4 regions of the Acinetobacter sp. 70_2 genome follow, and region 1 is predicted to be linked to each of the others. Evidence: predicted binding sites of a transcription regulator. Region 1 holds the regulator's gene; each other region holds the start of a gene.
What was found. The regulator PhoB, encoded in region 1, activates phosphate uptake and scavenging genes when phosphate is short. The targets are predictions, from matches to a motif close to TGTCATNAANCTGTCATAA.

Region 1 (5,774 bases):
TAGAAACTTAGCCTAGTAAAACACTACAAGAAATCTCATCTAAATATGCTAAGTTGAATATCCGCCCCGCTCATCAAAGAGATGGGCGATGGAGAACACATGCCACCAAGACAGTCTTTAATTCATCAGCAAAATCTATGGAAAACATTTTTTGTTTTCTTATTGCCGCTTATTGCAACCAATATCCTGCAAAACCTATCTGGTACCATTAACACCATCTTTGTTGGACAAATGCTGGGAGTTGATGCAATTGCCGCAGTCTCTGTCTTCTTCCCTATTTTATTTTTACTGTTGGCTTTTATTATCGGAATTTCAACAGGCACCACAGTGTTAGTAGGACAGGCATGGGGTGCACAGAATATTGAAAAAGTTCAAAGTGTGGTTGGCTCCACCCTGTTTATGACCATTATTGGCGGAATCATTACCGCGATTATTGGTGTATTTTTTGCCCATGATATTTTAGAGCTTTTAGGCACCGACCCAAAGGTCATGCATCTCTCTTTGCCTTATGTGCAATGGATGTTAGCGGGTAGTCCCCTTCTATTTGTCTATATTATCTACACCTCTATTTTACGTGGTGTGGGTGACAGTACCACGCCTTTACTGGCCCTTGCTTTAACTAGCGTAATTGGTTTGGTCATTACCCCAATTTTGCTTAAGGGTTATTTTGGTTTACCTGCTCTAGGGATTATTGCACCCGCAATTGCAACCATCACTGGCTATGTGGCTATCTTAATTTTCCTTGCGATTTACCTAAACAAGAAAAAGCATCCGCTTCGACCGAACCGCCAGCTTTTGCAACATATCCGTCACAACCCAGAATTGAGCAAAATCATTTTACGTTTAGGTGTTCCAACCGGTATTCAAATGATTACGACTTCTATGGCGGGACTCGTGATTGTAGGTTTAGTTAACCGCTTTGGAGCTCATGCGACAGCTGCGTATGGTGCCGTAAACCAAGTACTCAACTATATTCAGTTCCCTGCTTTATCAATCTCAATTGCAGCTTCAATTTTTGCAGCACAAGCCATTGGTGCAGGTAAATCAGACCTACTCGCACGTGTTACCCGCACGGCTTTAGGTATGAACTTTTTATTTACAGGTACCTTAATTGCGCTTGGCTATCTCTTTTCAAAATACTTAATGGCTTTATTTATTACCGACCCAACCGTGGTGGTATTAGGGCAGCAGCTATTATTTATTGTACTTTGGGCAATTTTATTCTTTGGTGCAGGTGCTATTTTTGCATCCATCATGCGTGCCAGCGGAACCGTGACAGCTCCAATGTTACTCAATATCTCAGCTATTTTATTTATTGAAATTCCATGTGCTTACTGGTTTAGCTCAATATGGGGACTTAAAGGAATCTGGTTTGCCTATGCCTTGGCATTTGTCAGCCTCTGTATTGTTCAAGGCTTGTATTACCAGTTTATTTGGAAGAAAAAGAAGATCAAAGTCCTGATTTAAAAAGCTTGAACCTTATAAAAAAAGCCATCAATTGATGGCTTTTTTAATTTAAATCTTATTTCATCCATTTCGTGACAATCGTTGAAGCACGTTGGTAGCCTGTCGGGAACAAACGTTGGAATGCATCCAGAATTTTTGCGTCACTACCAATGAGTAAACGGCGTTTATTTTTCAAAACTGCGTCTAAGATTTGACGGGCTGCCTCTTCTGGTGGGGTACGTAGGAACTTATCAAAGTTTTCAATCGATTTATTTGGGTCCATACCTAAACTACTCAAGCTATCACTCATTTTTGCAGCTTTCGCAATATTGGTACGAATTCCTCCCGGATGTACGCATAACGAGCTTACACCACATTTTTCAATATCTAGCTCTTGGCGTAACGATTCGGTAAAACCACGTACCGCAAATTTAGTCGCATTATAGCCAGACTGAGTTGGCTGAGCTGTTAAACCAAATAAGCTAGAAATATTGATAATGTGACCATCTTGAGTTTGCTTAATAAACGGTAAAAATTCTTTGGTCCCGTAAACCACGCCCCAGAAGTTAATTCCAACAATCCACTCTAAATCTTCGTAGGTTGCCCCTTCTACAGTTGAGCCTAAAGCTACCCCAGCATTGTTAAAAATGAGATTAACAGAACCATGATCTTGCACGGTTTCCTGTGCCCACTGCTTTACTGCTTCGCGGTCAGAAACGTCTAACTTTTTGGTCGTTACAGTAATGTTACTGTAGGGTTTTAATAGCTCAACAGTTTTCTCTAAACCCTTTTCATTAATATCACTTAATGAAAGATGGCAACCTTGTTTTGCCAAGAGAATTGCTAATTGTTGCCCAATGCCAGAACCTGCGCCCGTGATTGCAGCGACTTTGTTTTTAAAATTTTTCATTGTCCATCCTTTGTTTTTCGATTTGCACAACCGGTTCATTGCATGTGCATTTTAGACTCTTTTAATATAATTTTGACAATAATCATTGTCAATATAGTACACTGTAATTTCAGATAGATTGGCACAATTCTGCTGACCGCTTTATCATAGGCCTCATATTTGCCGAAAAACCGATAAATCAGGAAACCATTTATTTATGGCGACAAACGACTCAACCAGTAAAAAGAAAACAAAAACTGTGAGTAAAGAACGTCAGTTCAAAGGGTTATCTCTTTCCGAACGTAAAGAAGCTCGCCGCGAAAAACTCATTGAAGCGGGTATTGCGACTTATGGGACCCTTGGCTTTTTTTCAGTGACGGTAAAGGATGTCTGCCAAGAAGCAAAACTCACTGAACGCTATTTTTATGAATCTTTTAAAAAGAGTGAGGATTTATTCCAGACCATCTTTTTAAAAATGATTGAAGAGTTACAGCAAAACTTAATGCAAGCTGTGATTAAAGCTGCGCCAGATCCAGAAAAAATGGTCGATGCAGGCTTAAGAGCACTGCTGACCACCTTAAAAGAAGATCCTCGTTTAGCCCGTATTGTCTATGTAGATGCAGTTCTGGTTCAGGAATTACATAATCAGGCCACCATTCAAGAAACCCTTGCTCAGTTTGACCGTATGATCCAAGCGTTCGTTATGCTGACCATGCCACAAATACAGCATAAGGAAAATGAGCTCTCTTTAATTGCGACAGGGCTAAACGGATATGTTACGCAAATTGCAATTCGATGGGTCATGGGTGGCTTTGAGCAGTCTCTTGAACAAGTTTTGACAGCCTGCCGTATTGTTTTCTTGTCTTTATTGGCACAAGTTTCAAAATAATATTAAAGTTTTTTGACACTACTTTAAGTCCAAAAACCTAGCTGAAAGCAAATTGGTAACACCTTGAATGGCTTTAAGAAAATTTATGCCGCCCTGTCATCATTCGGTCATGTGCTTGCCGTATTTTTGTCACAAATTATTGCTAAATTCGATTTTATAGACTTTTCTGCAATGAAATTGTCATAATTAATCTTTGTAATAAGCCTGTCATAACTACAAAACGGTTCACCGTTAAAATCTACAAGGTATTACGCTGTGAAAGATGACTATATTTTAATTGTCGATGATGAGCTTCCCATTCGTGAAATGATCCATACTTCTTTGGATATGGCAGGCTTTCAATGTTTACAGGCTGAAGATGCCAAACAGGCTCATCAAATTATCGTCGACCAACGTCCGGCGCTTATCTTGCTTGATTGGATGTTACCTGGAGGCGTAAGTGGTGTGGATTTATGCCGCCGCTTAAAACGTGATGAAAACCTAGCAGAAATTCCAGTCATTATGCTCACTGCTCGCGGAGAAGAAGACCACAAAGTACAAGGTCTAGACGCTGGCGCAGATGACTATATGACAAAGCCTTTCTCAACCCGTGAACTGGTTTCTCGTATTAAAGCTGTTTTACGCCGTGCAAATGCATTAAGCGGTGAAAAAACCATTGATGCCAATGGTTTAATTCTTGATCCTGTAAGCCAACGCGTGAGCTTTGGTAACAGTATTTTAGATATGGGACCAACAGAATATCGCTTACTTGCATTTTTTATGACCCATCCGGAACGTGCATATACACGTGCCCAGTTGCTCGATCAGGTATGGGGCGGTAATGTATACATTGAAGATCGTACCATCGATGTACATATCCGTCGTTTGCGTAAAGTGTTAGAACCTTTTGGTGTTGACCGATTTGTTCAAACCGTACGTGGTACAGGTTATCGTTTCTCTACACGTGCAGATTTAGCCGCAGGTTAACCAAAATTTATGTATGAACCCTACCCCGTCCCTGAACAGGTACGTGAACAAAAGCTTTCCCGTTACAGTAGTTTGTGGACGTTTGCTAAACAAGATTTACGACTTTTATTATTTTTCCTGATTATTGCAGGTTTAGTCGGTTTAGGGGTTGGGTATTTCTGGAGCTGTATTTTTATCGCCTTCGTGGTGTTTTTTGCACTCCAGTTGCGTTCTTTATATTTGGTGAATGACTGGATTGCCAACAACCCTTACGATGTTCCTCCCAACCTAAGTGGTATTTGGGGGGCATTATTATTTAATGTGTATCGTGCTCAGCGTCAGGAACGTATTGTTCAGGCCGAAATGGTGGGGCTGATTGACCGTGCTCAATCTTCTTTAGTTGCCCTCGCTGAAGCAGTAGTACTCATTGATGATCAACATCAAATTGAATGGTGGAACCCTGCCGCAGAGCGTTTATTGGGAATCAGTCCTCTCGACCGTGGTCGTAACTTATTAACCATTTTGCGCCAGCCTACTTTTATTGAATATTTTAACAATATTGATCAAGCACCAGATGGGATTAAACTCCATTCGAGTCTTGATGATGACCGCTATGTGCAGGTTAAGCTCACAAGATTTGGTGGAGAAAGTCGTTTATTGGTGGCTTACGACGTGACTCGTATGCATAACCTTGAGCAGATGCGTAAAGACTTTGTCGATAATATTTCGCATGAGCTTCGTACGCCATTAACGGTGCTGAGTGGTTATATCGAGACATTTACCGATCAGGAAGATATTAGTCCACGCTGGAAACGTGCATTTGATCAAATGCAGTCACAAACCAAGCGTATGAATGCGTTGGTCAATGACTTACTGCTGTTATCTAATTTAGAAAATAATAAGAAAATTGCAAAAAATCAGATTATTGAAATGCCGAGTTTAATGAATCAATTGTTTGATGATGCTCAGGCCTACAATGCCGATTATGGACACACGCTCAATTTACACATTGATAGCCACTGTGACCTGATTGGTTCTGACATGGAAATTGCCAGCGCATTTAGTAATCTAATTACCAATGCCATCAAGTACACACCAAAAGGCGGAACTATTACCATTGGCTGGCATGATGATGGTGAACATGCTTACTTTAGTGTGCAAGACACGGGCATTGGAATTAATCCTAAACATTTGCCACGACTGACTGAACGCTTTTATCGTGTTGATAGCGACCGTAGTCGTCAAACAGGTGGTACAGGTTTAGGCTTGGCGATTGTAAAACATGTGCTGATGCAACACGGCGCTTATTTAGATGTGCAGTCTAAAGAAAACGAAGGATCAACATTTACCGCAGTTTTTCCAAAAGAAAGACTCTATAACATGACCTAAAGTTACCCTCTCACATTTAAAAAGCCGACTCATGAAAAGTCGGCTTTTTTGTCACATTTAAATCCATTTATTTAAAATTAGAGCAATAAGATTTAGCCTGATTTTTCTCTATAACATTTAAAAAGTTGGTGGCAAAAGTGTTGCTCTGGCGCAATGCATCACGGTGATCTCCGCCATCAATTGTTTGATAAATCGCTGGTTTTTTTAATTTACATA
Region 2 (5,774 bases), on a different contig from region 1:
CTGACACTTGCTCATCACGGTTATAAAATCGTCATGCACGGCGCTTCTGGACATACGATTAACCGAGTCTATACCGAACAAGTTTTGGAATATTTAGATTATAAAATTTGCCATTCTGAACAAGAAGTCCGCACACAATTGGCTGAACAGAATTTTGCTTATTTACCTTTAGAAGTAATTTCACCTGTTTTAAGTGATTTAATTTCTTTAAGAAATGTCATGGGTTTACGCTCTCCTATTCATACTCTAGCCCGTCTGATTAATCCATTTAATGCGAAAGCCACCTTACAAGCGATATTCCATCCAGCATATAGAACCTCTCATCAGCATAGTGCGCTTCGCTTAGGCTATCAAAATAGTGCAGTCATTAAAGGTGAAGGCGGTGAATTTGAGCGAAACCCCGATGCTAAAACACTGATTTGCGGTATTAAAAATGGTGAACTCTATGAACATGAGTTACCAAAGCTTACGCCTGAACGTAGCCCAATTGAAGAAGAGTTAGATTTAGCGACGTTTAAAGCTGTCTGGCTTGGTCAGCAGCATCATGAATATGGTGAAATGGCAGTAACAGAAACCATGGGTATTGCGTTATATACCATGGGGGTAGTCAATAGCTATGATGATGCAATGGATAAAGCCAAAGCGTTGTGGAATAGTCGTTTCTAAAATACGAATGGCCAAGATTATATAGGATAGTCTTGGCTTTAAGGCTCAACATAATAAAAATCTGGCCAAAATGGATATTCCTGACCTGAAGAATGAATATTTTTTAGTTTCAAATGATCGCCTATTTTGATTGTAATCTTCTTAGAATCGTAGGGACCCGAAAGATAAGCATCTCGTTGTTGACCAATAAGTTTCTTACAATATAAATGATGCGTTTTGATCTTTTGGGAGCTATGTATTGTTTGCGACTCCAGCACCTGAATCCCAATCAATAACATGGGATAACCGTCATTTTTTATACTTGTATATTTAGCTTGAGGTGAAGTGTATTTCTGACTCGCAACAACCTTCACGTTGAGTAAACACTCAATAGGTTGTTTGGCCAATGCAGCACCACTAAACAATATGAGAAATAATAGTACGTAAACAGGTTTTAAATGTTTCATATGATTCTTTATTATATTTTGATAAACATAAAAAAAGCTCAGTAATCACTGAGCTTCCTAAATTAAACAAAACGAATCGGTTTAAACTCAGGTTCATGCTTGTGATGATCATCATCACACTCTTCACCCTCTTCTTTCGTTCCGCGGTCAATATAACCACTACGCTGTTCTTCCGGTAAGTTCTTTAACTCCCAAGCAATCACAGCTTGCATACATGTTTCGCGCTGTTCTTTCGTTAAAACAACACCATTTGGCCATTTACCAATTTCTACTGCTGTTTTTAAACGCTCTACAATTTCAGGGTTTAAAACAGATAGCATTTGTTCAATATTCATGATTCATCTCTTTGAAAAGATTCAAAATCTTGGTTCCAACCCAGTTTGGTACGACAAGCCATATAGAAATCATAACCTGGTGGGTGTAATAAACTTAATTTAAATGGGTGTTTACGGATGTGCAAACTGTCGCCAACATTGAGCGATACACTGTGTTGACCATCTGCACTCACCATCGGTAACACTCGATTTTCGCGAATAACAATTTTAATTTCACTTTGCCCACCAACTACGATTGGGCGTGAAGATAATGTATGGGGGTGCATAGGGACTAATGCAATCGCATCCATACTCGGATGTAAAATTGGACCACCACCCGACAATGCATAAGCAGTTGATCCTGTCGGTGTCGACACAATTAAACCATCACTATGCTGACGGTAAACATATTGACCATCAATATTGAGTTCAAAGTCGATCATATGTACCGACTTACCTGAGTGTAGTACGACATCATTTAAAGCAATTGCGTCATAAATGACTTCGCCATTGGTACGTACTTCCATTTCAAGCAAGAAACGGCGATCAAGTTGGAAATGACCTTGTAGAACCTGATCAAGCTTAAAAATAGCTTCCGCAGGCTTAATATCTGTTAAAAATCCTAAACGCCCACGGTTAATACCAATGACAGGTGTATTGTAGCGAACTAAAGCTCTAGCTGCATGAAGTAAAGAACCATCTCCACCGACTACAATCACCAGATCAGCAACTTCACCTAATAAGTGACGACTAACAACTTGTGCATGATCATAGGGCACTAATTCGGCAGTTTCCTGATCAAAAATGGGGTTTAGGCCTAAACTTAACAAATGGTCATGAATTAAACATAGTGTTTCTACAACTGATGATTTATCCGGTCGACCAATTAACCCGACGTTTCTGAAGGACTTATGTGAAATTTGCACGAATGAGTAAGCTCCGCTGCGATTCTACGCTATCATAACATTAACCTGATTAATTTAAAAAAACATAACAACAAGATGCTGTAAAATTCAATCTAAGTTTTCCATTTATTCACAGTTTTATCATTGCAAATTGATGACAAGCTATCGCATCATTAACGTATTGTTTAGGGTTTTATCTCATTTATATGAAGTTTGAACGTGGTATCGGTTTCTTCGCACTAATTTTTTCCATATTGGTGATTGGTGCTTTTATTGCTCTTAGTATCTATCTGATTCGTTTAGATAATATTATCCGTGAAAAATTTGAAGGACAGCGCTGGGACATTCCTGCCAAAGTATTCGCTCGGCCTTTGGAAATTTATAATAATGCACCTATTACTCAAGCAAATTTTACCCAAGAATTAAAATTATTAGGTTACAAAACTTCAAGTAATTATGACAAGTCTGGAACCTTTGTTGCTCAAGGTAGCAACATGTATGTACATACTCGCGGTTTCGACTATGGTGATAGTGTAGAACCTGAACAAGTTTTAGAACTTAGTTTTGCAAACGACCAAGTTGCAGAGGTACGCAGTACCAAACCTTCTTCAACAGGTGTGGCTCGTTTAGAACCTATGCTCATTGGGGGGATCTATCCTCAGCATAATGAAGACCGCGTTCTGATCAAACTCAATAATGTTCCTAAACCCCTCATTGAAGCTTTAATTTCTACAGAAGACCGTAATTTCTACCACCACCACGGTATTTCAATTCGTGGTACGGCCCGTGCTTTGGTGAGTAATGTAACTGGAGGACGTCGCCAAGGTGGTTCAACCCTGACACAACAGTTAGTTAAGAATTTTTATTTAACACCTGAACGCACATTAAAACGTAAAGTGAATGAAGCCCTAATGGCTTTACTCATTGAATTGCATTACAGCAAAGATGAAATTTTAGAAGCTTATTTAAATGAAGTAAATTTAGGCCAAAACGGTAACTATTCAATTAATGGTTATGGCTTGGCTTCACAGTTTTATTTTGGTTTACCACTTCGTGAACTGAATGTCGCGCAACAAGCTTATTTAGTCGGTTTGGTTCAAGGTCCATCTTTATATAACCCTTGGAAAAACCCTGAAGGCGCAAAAAATCGTCGTGATACAGTTTTAAATAACATGCGTGTAATGGGTTATTTAACTCAAGCAGAATATGAAACTGAAATCGCACGTCCTTTAAATGTACTGAGCAAACCAAGCTTAGGTCCTGCAAAATTCCCTGACTTCTTAGATATTGTGCGTCGTCAGTTACGTACCGAATATCAAGAAAGCGATTTAACCAATCAAGGATTACGTATTTTTACGACCTTGGACCCTATTGCTCAAACTCAAGTTCAAGATGCATTTAAAGCTTCTGTAGAACGTCTGACTCAAAGCAACCCTGCCCGCTTGAAAAACTTGCAAGGTGCAGTACTGATTGCACATCCTGAAAATGGCGAGTTAATTGCAGCCGTTGGCTCAACTCAAGACTTTACTGGCTTTAACCGTACCTTAGATGCAAAACGTCAAGTCGGTTCTTTATTGAAGCCAGTGATTTATTTAAGTGCAATTGAGTCTGGCCGTTATAACTGGGCAAGTAAAATTGAAGACGCACCAATCAGTATTCCTGTAGACGGCGGTAAAAGTTGGACACCGAAAAACTATAGTGGCGGTGGTCATGGCATTGTAAGTTTAAGTGAAGCCTTAGCAAACTCTTATAACCTTTCTGCTGTTCGTATAGGTCAAGAATTTGGGTTATCTACATTTACCAATAACTTAAGAAAATTTGGCGTTGAATCACCAATTCCTGCCTACCCTTCTATTTTCCTTGGTGCAGTTAATATGTCGCCAATGGAAGTACTCGGTATTTATGAAAACTTCGCTACAGGTGGTTTCAAATATCCAACTCGTGCGATTCGCTCTGTGGTAGATGCCAATGGTCGTTTACTTGATCGTTATGGCCTAAATGTACAACAAACGATTGATCCATCTGTTGGCTATATCATGAACTACGGCCTTCAACAGGTCATGTCTTCAGGTACGGGCCGCGCAGCGTACAATAGCTTACCTCCTGCGTTAAAATTGGCTGGTAAATCAGGTACGACTAACGATACACGTGACTCATGGTTTGCCGGTTATTCGGGTAACCATGTCGCTGTAGTATGGTTAGGTCTAGATGACAACAAAGTGACTGGCTTAACAGGTTCATCTGGTGCATTGCCGGTGTGGATTAATGTGATGAAACAATTACGTCAAACACCGGTAAATTTACGTCAGCCAGACACTGTACAGTGGCAATGGATTGACCATGCAACAGGTGATTTATCGGCACAGGCTTGTGCTGGTGCGATGTATATCCCTATGCTGACACATACAGTTCCACATCGTGCTACGCCATGTGGAGCACCGTATTATCAAGTTGATCCAACATACGCACCACAAAGTGATAACACAGCACCAGCTTCTCAACCGGATAATAGCGATAGCTATATTCGTGAGAGTGAAAACCAGATGGAACAAGATCTGTCGAATAACTCACATGTGATTTCTAGTGGTAGTTATAACAAGTAAGCGTTGACAGGAAACAGGATATGTTAAAGAAAGGTGTTTTTTATATTGGTGCTGTACTTATGGTCGGCTGTACAACTTTACCAGATCATTCAGCCCCAAAAGAGAAAACACCGCCTGTTACCGAGAAAAAGAATACTGAGACGCCATCTGGTGTAAAAATTACACCTTATGATCATCCAGATATTCAACGTAAAAGTTTACAAGTGATTGTTCCTCAGCAGAAAAAGTCCCAACGCTTTAATGATGATGGAAGCCAGTTACCTGCTTTTAAAACATTAATGCAAAAAACTGAGCAAGCTTACAAAAACCAGCAATGGTCGGAGGCTGAGCGCTATGCCCTTCAAGCGCAGCGTTTAGCACCACAGGCGGCTGAGACTTATTTATTTCTTGCACTCACGGCAAATCATAAACAGCAATATGCTAATGCTGAGTCTCTTGCTAGACGTGGTTTAAGCTTTGCTCAGAGCCAAGCAATGAAAAAACAGCTTTGGCTAACCATTTTAAAAGCTGGTCAACAGCGTAATAACCCAAAAACTGTTCAGGAAGCACAGCAAGCATTAAAAGCGCTCTAGCTTTTAATACTTTTATGTCTTATTAAAAATTACGAATACCTGCCAAGCCATACGCACCATGTTGCTGTGCTGTAGCTAAATCATCAGGACTCATGCCTCCCAAAGCAAATACGGGAATCTGGCATTTCTCAATCAAGTCAGTTAAACGATCCCATCCTAATGCGCTAGCGTCTGGATGGGTTTCTGTTACTTTGACAGGACTTACAAAAACAGCATCACAGCCAATTTGCTGAGCATGCTGTAAAGAAACTGCATCGTGACAAGCAGC
Region 3 (5,774 bases), on a different contig from region 1:
CCCAACTATCAAAATCTAGCATGAGTGATTGTTTATCTAAGGCAGTTAATTCAAAACCAGCATCTTCTATAAAGTAAACCCATTCTTTAATACTGTAATTTCTTACATGACTTGGGTCCCGAATCACCTCTATAGTCTGTAAAAACGTGTCTAAAATGGGAAAACTTGAGCTGATAATATCAACAAAAATAACAGTACCATTTGTTTTTAAAACACGGTTTATTTCTTTCATGGCCGTTGGTACATGCTGCCAGTGATGAGCAGAATATCGGCTAATCACTACATCAAACTGTTCATCAGTAAAAGGCATATCTTCAGCTATGCCCTGTTGTACGAAAATATTTTTTATTTTCCGAGCATTGGCAGCTTTTGAAACAGTATCAAGCATTTCATGAGATAAATCATAAGCAAAAACCAGATCGGCATGGTGAGCAACGTTATAAGCCACATGACCACCACCACAACCTAAATCTAAAACAACAGCATTTGAATATTTCTCAATCTCTTTAATAAACTTATCAAACTCAACTCCTTCAGAGTGAGCTGTGCTATTCAAATAACTTAAAGATTTATTTTGGTACTGTTTTAAATTTATCTCATGTTGATTCAACATGGCTTATTCCTCTTCTTCGATGAGCTAACCATAAAAGAAAAAGTAGATAAAAAATAATGATTAGTTTTTAAATAATTAATAAAATAAAGTTATAGCTTGGTCACTTATGCAGTTACAGAAATGACATAATGAGGTTTAAAAGTTTTTCTATATATTTGTTATTTATAATTTTAAATATAGAAAACCACCTCTCGGTGGTTTCTACAAATAAAAAGGCGAAGTTCACATTTAAAATTTACTTTGCCATAAATTTGATGTTGAACTTTCTTACCTGTTTTCTTACATCAGGATTAGAAGGTAAAACAAAAGGACTTGCACGCCATATTGCTTTTTCAATACTCGATTTAAACTTTGGATCTTCTTTATCTAGAAAAATAATTTGCTCAATCTCACCACTATCATTTAAAAAGACTTTTACACTGGCGCTCATGCCTACTGAAGACGGTGGAATATCCCAAATTTTAAATATCTTTTTTTGATATTGTTGCTTATATTTTTCAGCCTCTAAAATAATTTTATCATCGCTACTTTTAGTCGGTGATAATGTCTTTGAGTTAATTGCACACCCAGTTAATAACAATATAGAAGTTAAAATAATGACTCTTTTCATTTATAAAACCAATTTTTTCAATGATTAAAATTTAACATTTTATCGTTTTAAAAACCACCTGACCGGTGGTTTTATACTTAATAGCTATTACTAAATGCAATTTTAGTAAATTTTAAATTTCTGCTAATTTACTGGATTATTTAGTTTAACTATTCAATTTTAATTTTAAGTATTGACTTAAAATGATATTTTATAACGTGAATTGATATTTGAATGCTCAGGCATATCAGCAATATCCTGCTCAGTAAAAATTCCATGCTCAAGTACTTTCGTATCATTAAATGCAGTATTGACTGGGGTAATTGGTGACTTGCTAATATAATTTTCATCAGCTTTTTCCGTCAGTGACGCACAACCTTCTAGCCCAAACCCAGCAATAAGGACAAATAATAATTTCTTCATTTAGTTCACCTGTTGTTATAAAAATCAAACAATTTAACAAATTATGCTTTAATTGTCACATATTTAAAACGATTAATCTCAGGTCGAACCTTTAACAAATCTTAATGAAATGTAAACTAATTTGCATAAAATGTTAAATTGTGTAAAATACCTAAATAATTTAACGATATGTTTTAACTCATGGTCTTTCTACTTTTTTTATTTTTATTATTTACATTCGTGCTTCTTTTAAATGCTCATTACAAACAATAGGAGCATCGATTAGCCTCTCATCTATGGTGTCCAACTATTTTTTTAAAAAAATAAGTTTTTACAGTCACAATAAATTAATTTTCGTAATCTATAATTTTATAAAAATAAAAAAGCCCGCTTTGTAAGCAGGCTTTACCCTTTTGATTTTTTGCGCTGATCATTCAGGACTTTTTGCTGTTTGTGACAGCGCTCGGATATTACACTTATACTTAAAGATTAAAAAGACTAATCTTTTTTAAACTGATGTACTTACTCATCAAGTTCTATAGGATCGCCATCTTCTGGACGAATATGTCGTGTGCCATCATCGGCGGGGTCAACACTAGATCCATCCTTAGTGATCGAGTTATACATTTCATCCTCTTTTTTATCATCTGTGAATTCTTCATCTTCAAAATCAAGAGGCTCGTCATCATCTTCAAAATTTAAAGGCTTTTCTTCATTTATCATGTGAACCATCCTTTTAAGTTATGTCATTTCATGCTCAATTAAATGTCAGATATATTCAACAGTGAACACACATCATTTATGTAACGAACACTTAAGAAGTATTAAAAGATATAAAATTTAAGAATGATGTTATTCGAAGTACTTTAAGAATTCCTCAATAACAGGCAAATGGTCAAAACTTTTATGAGCGTTCGCTAACACCACCCATTCATGTTTTGACTCTATACAAAAATTAAGCTTTAAGTCCGGATTAAATGATTGTTCCAAAAGCCCTAATGGTATCCATATATAGTTTGTACCATTAATTTTATTAGGTACTGGCGAACCACACTGATTACAAAACGACGAGGTAAAACCAGTCTCCTTTTTATAGGTAGCGACATATTCACTTCCAGCCAACCAGTTAAATTGGCTTTCTTTCACCAAAGTAGCCGCATTCGCTCCTGTACCCGTTTGTTTTCGGCATAAACTGCAATGACAGTGATAAACCGTTTTTATTTCACGGGATATAGAAAACTTTACTTGATTACATAAACAAGAACCGATGTTACTCATATAATGTATTTAATTCATCACTATGGAATTTCAATAATGACGTTAAATATTTATTATGTATATATTTTTATTGTTTAATATAAAATAAGACCTAAACACTTGATTTAAAATAAATTTAAAAAAAGATATTGATATGTAAAGCTTTTTTGTATTATAAGATCAAATATGATTTTTAATAACACTTGAGTAATTAATAGTCATTGAAATATTGGGAATAAACCTTATATTGAGTACAGGTTCATACCTTTAACTGAGGAAAAGCTCATGAATAAATTATTGGTTGCAGTATTCACTGGAATGGTAACCCTTGCCGGTTTCAGTGCTCAAGCTGCAACACCTGAGCAAGAATGTCAAAAATTGCAAGATGATTACAATTTGATTTATGCATCAAAAGGCTTTTGTTTTAAAGACCAAGATGCTAAAGAAAAATATGGTAATGAAAACTGTCATACGACTAAGCCAAAATTCTCTGATAAAGAGCAGCAACGTCTAGACGCAATTAAAGAACGTCAAAAAGAATTGAAGTGTAAATAGTATTTAAAGGAATAATACATGGCATATGATGATCAAAATATCTTCGCAAAAATTTTACGTGGTGAACTTCCTGCGATAAAACTCTATGAAGATGATCAAGTTCTAGCTTTTATGGATATTATGCCCCAAGCCGATGGTCATGCATTAGTTATTCCAAAAACTCCTGCAGTAACTTTACTTGATTTACCGCCTGAAGCGGCAGCCTATACCATTCAGATCGTGCAAAAAATTGCGAAAGCAATGGAAACCGCACTGAATCTTGATGGAATTGTACTCATGCAATTATCAGGTGCTGCTGCTGGACAAACTGTCCCTCATGTTCATTTTCACCTAATTCCGACAAATGTTCACCAACTTGGTAAACATGCTGCACAATTAGGAGATCAAGATAAAATCAAGGCTTTAGCTGAAAAAATTAAAGCAGCTCTTTGATTTAAAGCCTTAAAAGCGGAGCTTCGGCTCCGCTTTTTTATTTAAAAAGTGTAATAAAATCAAAAGAAAATAAAATATTTCTAATTTTTAATTGTCATAAAACTGTCATTTCCTCTTCACTCCACTGTCACAAAGTTTACAGATACTTCTTAGCAAGTTGGTGAGCTTCTGTAACTTTTTGTACACAAGTCAACTACAAAATAATTAGTTAACAGGCATGTGCCATTTTTAAAATACTTTTTGGAGAAATCTCAATGAAGAAATTGCTACTCGCTGCCGCAGTTGCAACTTTGAGCGTAAACGCGGTGCAAGCAGCGCCAACTTTGTATGGCAAACTGAATGTTTCTATTAACCAAGTTGACAATAAAAATTTCGATGGGAAAAGTGACGTTACTGAAATTAACTCAAACGCTTCTCGCATTGGGGTGAAAGGCGAAGAAAAATTAACTGACAAGCTATCTGCTGTTTATTTAGCTGAGTGGGCAATCTCTACTGATGGTTCAGGTTCTGATAGTGATCTTAGCGCTCGTAACCGTTATATCGGTTTAAAAACTGATGGTGTTGGTACATTAAAAGTAGGTAAATACGATTCTTACTTTAAAACTGCTGCTGGTAATAACCAAGATATCTTTAATGACGATACACGTTTAGATATTACTAATATCATGTATGGTGAAAACCGTTTAGATAACGTAATTGGTTTTGAATTAGATCCTAAATTATTAGCTGGTATAACTTTCAACATCATGGCTCAAACTGGTGAAAGTACTAGTGATAATAAACCAGGTGAAACTGGTAAAGACAGCAAAAATAATAGTTTTGACTCTGTATCAACTGCGCTTGGTTATGAAAACAAAGACCTTGGCTTAGCAATTGCGGCTGCAGGTGACTTTGGTATTAAAGGTAAATATGCGGCTTATGGTCTGAAAGATATTTATACAGATGCTTACCGTGTAACAGGCTCTTATGACATCGCAAAAACAGGTCTAGTAATTGGCGCTTTATGGCAACATGCTGAACCTACTGATGAATTGACTGCATATGGTCAAACATACAAAGCAGATGGATCAGTTGACAAAGCTGGTAAAGCTTACCGTGATTTACAAGAAGAAGCTTATTCAATCACAGCTGCTTATAAAATCCCGAATACTAAACTTAAAGTAAAAGCAGAATATTCTTCTGCTGAAACACAAGTAAGTGGTTTAGCAGATCGTAAAATTGACTTATACGGTGTAGGTCTTGACTACCAAATCAACAAACAAGCTCGTTTCTACGGCATTGTTGCTCAACAAAAACGTGATTGGTTGAGTGATAACGACAAACAAACGGTTGTTGGTACTGGTATCGAATATAACTTCTAATCAGTTACATTCAGTTCATATATAAAATAAAAGGGCTTCTGCCCTTTTATTTTATTGTTCCGACTAAAAAAGCCGATATAAAAATTATCGGCTTTTATAAATTTATATCTTATTTTAAGAAACCACTTACCAGATTCATCACATTCTGAATGTCTTGATTAGCTTCTTGGTGGTCTGTACTATCACCCTGAGGTGTTAAAGAATCAATAACCTGCGGTAAGACAGAAGCAATCGCACCATAAACTTGTTCTTTTGGCGCTTGAGCCTGCTGGGCAACTTGTTCAATATCTGCTGGGTTAAATAGGCTTTGTAATTGTTGAGTTGGAACTTCACTATTACTTTGATTTGGGTCAACCCAACTTTGAACTTGACTGCCTAAACCAGCTCCTTTTAACTTTTCTAAAGCAGCCTGTAAACCGCCTTGTTGCTGCACCCAACCTAGAATTAAAGGCACAACAGCAATTAATAAACTTTGTACGCCGCCACCAGCTTGAGGCGCATTGTTGTTACCAGTCACTTGTCCTAATACAGAACCTAATACTCCACCCAGACCGCCTTGAGCACC
Region 4 (5,774 bases), on a different contig from region 1:
CCAATATAAACCACCTGACAAACAGATGGTCGCAGGTAAAGTAAATATCCAAGCTGATAAGATTGTTTTAACAGTATTAAAGTTTAGACCTGATTTATTTGCAACCATGGTACCTGCAACAGCACTGTTTAAAACATGTGTAGTTGAAACTGGCATACCTAAACCATCTGCTGCTGCAATTGTACTCATTGCAATAAGCTCAGCAGACATACCTTGGCCATAAGTCATATGGTCCTTACCAATACGCTCACCTACAGTCACCACAATGCGTTTCCAACCAACCATAGTACCAAGACCAAGTGCCAATGCAACTGCAACTTTCACCCAGTTTGGAATGTACTGTAAGAATGAATCCAAGCTACTACGATAATCTTTCACAAGCTTTTTCTGTGAATCATCCATTTTTGGTAAAGCATCTGCTTTGTCCAAACGTTTAAACGTCGTTGTGCTTAAATACATGTCATTACGAATTTCACTAATCGCAGCTTCAGGAATATCTTTTAAGTCGCGATAGCTAGAAACACGAGTACCTAAATGGTCAGTCATACTTGCCAATGCTGGTACAACTTCAGGTGTTTGTTGCTTAGTTTGAATATATTTAGTTAAAACTTCACGCGCTTTTTCATCAGTCAATTCTTGCTGATTATGGTTTAACAAAACAGCAGTTTGAGAAGAAAGCTGGTGGAATGATTGAACCTGTTGTGTATCGAGGTTTTTATTAATTGAATAAGCTAATGGTACTAAACCAACCAAAATGAGCATGATGAGCCCCATACCTTTTTGGCCGTCATTTGAACCGTGTGCAAAACTTACACCTGTGCAGGTAAAGATTAAAATTGCACGAATGATTGCTGGTGGTGGCTTATTACCTTCAGGTGGCTGGAATAATTCTAATTGGCGTTTGAAAATAGTTTTAACCAACAAGAATAAGATTGCTGCAAAAGCAAAACCAATTAAAGGTGAAAATAATAATGCCTTACCTACTTTAATCACCTGATCCATATCTACACCACTGGTCGTTACGCCAGTCGATGCACTCAATAGATGATTCATAATACCCACACCCAAGATTGAACCAATCAAGGTGTGAGAGCTAGAAGCTGGGATTCCTAAGAACCAAGTACCCAAGTTCCAAAGAATTGCAGCGATTAACAATGCAAAAACCATTGCAAAGCCAGCACCGCTCCCCATATTCATAATAAGTTCAACAGGAAGCAATGCAATAATGCCATAAGCAACAGCACCACTTGCGACCATTACCCCAAGGAAATTACAAAAACCAGCCCACATGACTGCAACTGGTGCAGGCAATGCATTTGTATAAATGACCGTTGCTACTGCATTCGCAGTGTCATGGAAACCGTTAACAAATTCAAAGCCCAATGCAATGAAAAGTGCAGTCGATAAAAGAATAACTGAATAAAGGCTCAAAGGTGGAACATGCGCTAAATCAGCACTAACCTGAAACCCAATATAAATAAGTGTTGCAACAATAATCGTCAGAAACACCGGCATAAAAAATTTCGGTGTTGGGACGTGTACATTCGTCGATTTTGCTTGCAGGTTTGCCGCAAGTTTTGAATCCGAAACAGGGGGTAGATTAGAATTCATGCAGACGGTAAGAGGATAATAAAATCCTCTGTATTCTTAAATTAAATTATGACAATTATATGACAAAGAGCCGCCTGATGAAGTCAAATTTTTATATTTTGACCTCATTTGATGCACCTTTCCTCGCTAATTTTTATTTTATTTTTAAAATACAATAACTTAAATCATTATTTATAAGCTCCTTTTGTGCTTATTTTTACAGCAAAAAAACAAATAAAATGACCTGGATGTCTATTTTTTACACAGAACAACTGTAATATTTCGGCATATTGATCATGAAATATTTCAATATCATGATCATTTGATGAATATTTCATGAAAATTCTTTCGTTTTTGTCATAAAACCCCCTCTTTTTTAATTTTTCTCTCATCAACTCATGACCTTCGTAGGTCATCATTTGTGCTGCTATTCTGTTACAATAGCGCCGCATTTTTAAATTCATATAAAAGATCGGGGTTTTCTATGTCTACGCTTGCCACCCTAAAAGCGCTTCTTGCTAAACGCATTCTGATTATTGATGGTGCTATGGGAACGATGATCCAGCGCCATAAATTAGAAGAAGCCGACTACCGTGGTGAGCGTTTTGCTGATTGGGCACATGACTTAAAGGGTAATAATGACCTTTTAGTTTTGACACAACCTCAAATCATTCAAGGCATTCATGAAGCTTATCTTGATGCTGGTGCAGACATTATTGAAACCAACAGCTTTAACGGCACACGTGTTTCAATGTCTGACTATCACATGGAAGATCTTGTTCCAGAGATTAACCGTGAAGCAGCTCGTTTAGCCAAAGCAGCTTGTGAAAAGTACTCGACTCCAGACAAACCACGTTTTGTTGCTGGTGTACTCGGTCCAACATCGCGTACTTGTTCAATTTCACCAAATGTAAATGACCCTGCTTTTCGTAACATTACCTTTGATGAGTTAAAAGAAAACTACATTGAAGCGACTCATGCACTGATTGAAGGCGGTGTTGATATCATTTTGATTGAAACCGTATTTGATACATTAAACTGTAAAGCAGCCATTTTTGCAGTTAAAGAAGTCTTCAAACAAATTGGTCGTGAGTTACCAATTATGATTTCAGGAACCATTACCGATGCATCAGGTCGTACTTTAACAGGCCAAACTGCCGAAGCTTTCTGGAACTCTGTTCGTCATGGTGATTTGCTTTCAATTGGCTTTAACTGTGCGCTTGGTGCAGATGCCATGCGTCCTCACGTAAAAACTATTTCTGATGTCGCAGATACTTTTGTTTCAGCGCATCCAAATGCAGGCTTACCAAACGCATTTGGTGGATATGACGAAACGCCTGAGCAAACTGCTGCTTTCTTAAAAGAATTTGCTGAAAGCGGTTTAATTAACATTACGGGTGGTTGCTGTGGTACGACACCAGATCATATTCGCGCCATTGCCAATGCAGTAAAAGATATTGCGCCTCGCCAAGTACCTGAAACAGTACCTGCTTGCCGTTTAAGTGGTTTAGAGCCATTTAATATTCATGATGACTCACTTTTCGTAAACGTTGGTGAACGTACTAACGTTACTGGTTCTAAAAAATTCTTACGTCTCATTCGTGAAGAAAACTTTGCCGAAGCTTTAGAAGTTGCACAGCAACAAGTTGAAGCTGGCGCGCAAATTATCGACATTAACATGGATGAAGGGATGCTCGATTCGCAAAATGCGATGGTGCATTTTTTAAACCTTGTAGCATCTGAACCTGATATTTCACGTGTGCCAATCATGATTGACTCATCAAAATGGGAAATCATTGAAGCTGGCTTAAAATGCGTACAAGGTAAACCTGTTGTTAACTCGATTTCTTTAAAAGAAGGTTATGACGAGTTTGTCGAAAAAGCCCGCCTTTGCCGTCAATATGGTGCCGCAATTATTGTGATGGCCTTTGATGAAGCTGGACAGGCTGATACTGCTGAACGTAAACGCGAAATCTGTAAACGTTCATACGACATTTTAGTAAATGAAGTGGGCTTCCCTGCTGAAGATATTATTTTTGATCCTAACGTGTTCGCAGTGGCAACAGGTATTGAAGAACACAACAACTACGCGGTCGATTTTATTGAGGCGACAGGTTGGATTAAACAGAACTTACCACATGCCATGATTTCTGGTGGGGTATCGAACGTTTCATTCTCATTCCGTGGTAATGAACCCGTTCGTGAAGCGATTCACTCTGTGTTCTTGTACCATGCCATTAAGCAAGGCATGACCATGGGTATTGTGAATGCTGGTCAAATGGCAATTTATGATGACATTCCAGCCGAGCTAAAAGAAGCTGTTGAAGATGTCATCTTAAACCAAAACCAAGGTGAGTCTGGTCAAGCTGCGACTGAGAAACTGCTTGAAGTAGCAGAAAAATACCGCGGACAAGGCGGTGCTGCCAAAGAAGCCGAAAACCTTGAATGGCGTAATGAATCAGTTGAAAAACGTCTTGAATATGCATTGGTTAAAGGTATTACCACTTATATTGACCAAGACACCGAAGAAGCTCGCTTAAAATCAAAACGTCCTTTAGATGTGATTGAAGGACCGCTGATGGACGGTATGAACGTGGTTGGTGACTTGTTCGGTTCAGGCAAAATGTTCTTACCACAGGTTGTAAAATCTGCCCGTGTTATGAAACAAGCTGTAGCATGGCTCAACCCATACATTGAAGCTGAAAAGTCTGAAGGACAATCTAAAGGTAAAGTCCTCATGGCAACTGTTAAAGGCGACGTACACGATATTGGTAAAAATATTGTAGGCGTGGTACTTGGCTGTAATGGCTACGATATTGTTGACCTTGGTGTGATGGTACCTTGCGAGAAGATCTTGCAAACTGCAATTGATGAAAAATGTGACATCATTGGCTTGTCTGGTCTGATCACTCCATCTTTAGATGAAATGGTATTTGTTGCGAAAGAAATGCAGCGTAAGGGCTTTAACATTCCTTTATTGATTGGTGGTGCGACGACGTCTAAAGCCCACACAGCAGTAAAAATTGATCCTCAGTACCAAAACGATGCTGTGATTTATGTGGCTGATGCTTCACGTGCTGTGGGTGTTGCAACCACTCTCCTTTCAAAAGAAATGCGTGGAAACTTTATTGAAGAACACCGTGCTGAATATGCCAAAATTCGTGAACGTTTAGCCAACAAGCAACCAAAAGCGGCCAAACTGACTTATAAAGAGTCGGTTGAAAATGGTTTTAAAATTGATGAAAGCTACGTGCCACCAAAACCAAATCTTTTAGGAACACAAGTTTTAAAGAATTATCCGCTTGCAACACTCGTAGATTATTTTGACTGGACACCATTCTTTATTTCTTGGAGCTTGGCAGGTAAATTCCCGAAAATTTTAGAAGATGAAGTGGTGGGTGAAGCGGCAACTGACCTTTACAACCAAGCACAAGCGATGTTGAAAGATATTATCGACAACAACCTTTTTGATGCACGTGCTGTATTTGGTATGTTCCCTGCTCAGCGCACTGACGCAGACACAGTGAGCGTATTCGATGAAGCGGGGCAAAATGTTACGCATACTTTTGAGCACTTACGTCAGCAATCTGACAAAGTCACAGGTAAACCAAACTTGTCTTTAGCAGATTACATTCGCACTGACCGTGAGCAACAAGACTACTTAGGCGGATTTACTGTATCTATTTTTGGTGCAGAAGAACTGGCAAATGAATACAAAGCTAAAGGTGATGACTACTCTGCAATTTTAGTTCAGTCATTGGCAGACCGTTTTGCTGAAGCTTTTGCCGAACACTTACATGAACGCATTCGTAAAGAGTTCTGGGGCTATAAAGCGGATGAACAGCTTAGCAATGAAGAACTGATTAAAGAGAAATATGTCGGTATTCGCCCTGCACCGGGTTACCCTGCTTGCCCAGAGCACTCTGAAAAAGCGGTGTTGTTCGACTGGTTAGGTTCTACCGACAAAATCGGTACTAAACTGACTGAACACTTTGCAATGATGCCACCATCTTCGGTGAGCGGTTTCTATTATTCTCATCCACAAAGTGAATACTTTAACGTGGGTAAAATCTCTCAAGACCAACTTGAAGATTATGCAAAACGTAAAGGGTGGACACTGGATGAAGCGAAGCGTTGGTTAGCACCAAATTTAGATGATTCGATTGCTTAAGCTTATGTAATTT

Region 2: a site for PhoB is predicted at 2,473-2,491, ahead of AC1PJ9_RS11010 (NAD(+) kinase). Genes of this name have one in related genera too.
Region 3: a site for PhoB is predicted at 3,941-3,959, ahead of AC1PJ9_RS15120 (porin). Genes of this name have one in related genera too.
Region 4: a site for PhoB is predicted at 1,658-1,676, ahead of AC1PJ9_RS00330 (inorganic phosphate transporter). Genes of this name have one in related genera too.

What each region holds. Positions count from the first base shown of each region.
Region 1 is NZ_JBWZIP010000012.1:371,303-377,076, forward strand. Features, by position in the region: gene AC1PJ9_RS05590 (MATE family efflux transporter) at 100-1,467, shown strand; gene AC1PJ9_RS05595 (SDR family NAD(P)-dependent oxidoreductase) at 1,523-2,356, opposite strand; gene AC1PJ9_RS05600 (TetR/AcrR family transcriptional regulator) at 2,553-3,224, shown strand; gene phoB (phosphate regulon transcriptional regulator PhoB) at 3,480-4,190, shown strand; gene phoR (phosphate regulon sensor histidine kinase PhoR) at 4,200-5,558, shown strand; gene AC1PJ9_RS05615 (alpha/beta fold hydrolase) at 5,626-5,774, opposite strand, start outside.
Region 2 is NZ_JBWZIP010000015.1:424,778-430,551, reverse strand. Features, by position in the region: gene AC1PJ9_RS11025 (glycosyl transferase family protein) at 1-666, shown strand, start outside; gene AC1PJ9_RS11020 (hypothetical protein) at 705-1,112, opposite strand; gene AC1PJ9_RS11015 (YeaC family protein) at 1,175-1,447, opposite strand; gene AC1PJ9_RS11010 (NAD(+) kinase) at 1,444-2,352, opposite strand; gene mrcB (penicillin-binding protein 1B) at 2,538-4,934, shown strand; gene AC1PJ9_RS11000 (tetratricopeptide repeat protein) at 4,955-5,506, shown strand; gene AC1PJ9_RS10995 (NUDIX domain-containing protein) at 5,529-5,774, opposite strand, start outside.
Region 3 is NZ_JBWZIP010000015.1:1,277,772-1,283,545, forward strand. Features, by position in the region: gene AC1PJ9_RS15085 (class I SAM-dependent methyltransferase) at 1-613, opposite strand, end outside; gene AC1PJ9_RS15090 (TonB C-terminal domain-containing protein) at 849-1,223, opposite strand; gene AC1PJ9_RS15095 (hypothetical protein) at 1,401-1,625, opposite strand; gene AC1PJ9_RS15100 (hypothetical protein) at 2,127-2,327, opposite strand; gene AC1PJ9_RS15105 (GFA family protein) at 2,457-2,882, opposite strand; gene AC1PJ9_RS15110 (YARHG domain-containing protein) at 3,147-3,416, shown strand; gene AC1PJ9_RS15115 (HIT family protein) at 3,435-3,848, shown strand; gene AC1PJ9_RS15120 (porin) at 4,103-5,209, shown strand; gene AC1PJ9_RS15125 (YidB family protein) at 5,319-5,774, opposite strand, start outside.
Region 4 is NZ_JBWZIP010000001.1:85,127-90,900, forward strand. Features, by position in the region: gene AC1PJ9_RS00330 (inorganic phosphate transporter) at 1-1,611, opposite strand, end outside; gene AC1PJ9_RS00335 (hypothetical protein) at 1,779-2,054, opposite strand; gene metH (methionine synthase) at 2,075-5,761, shown strand.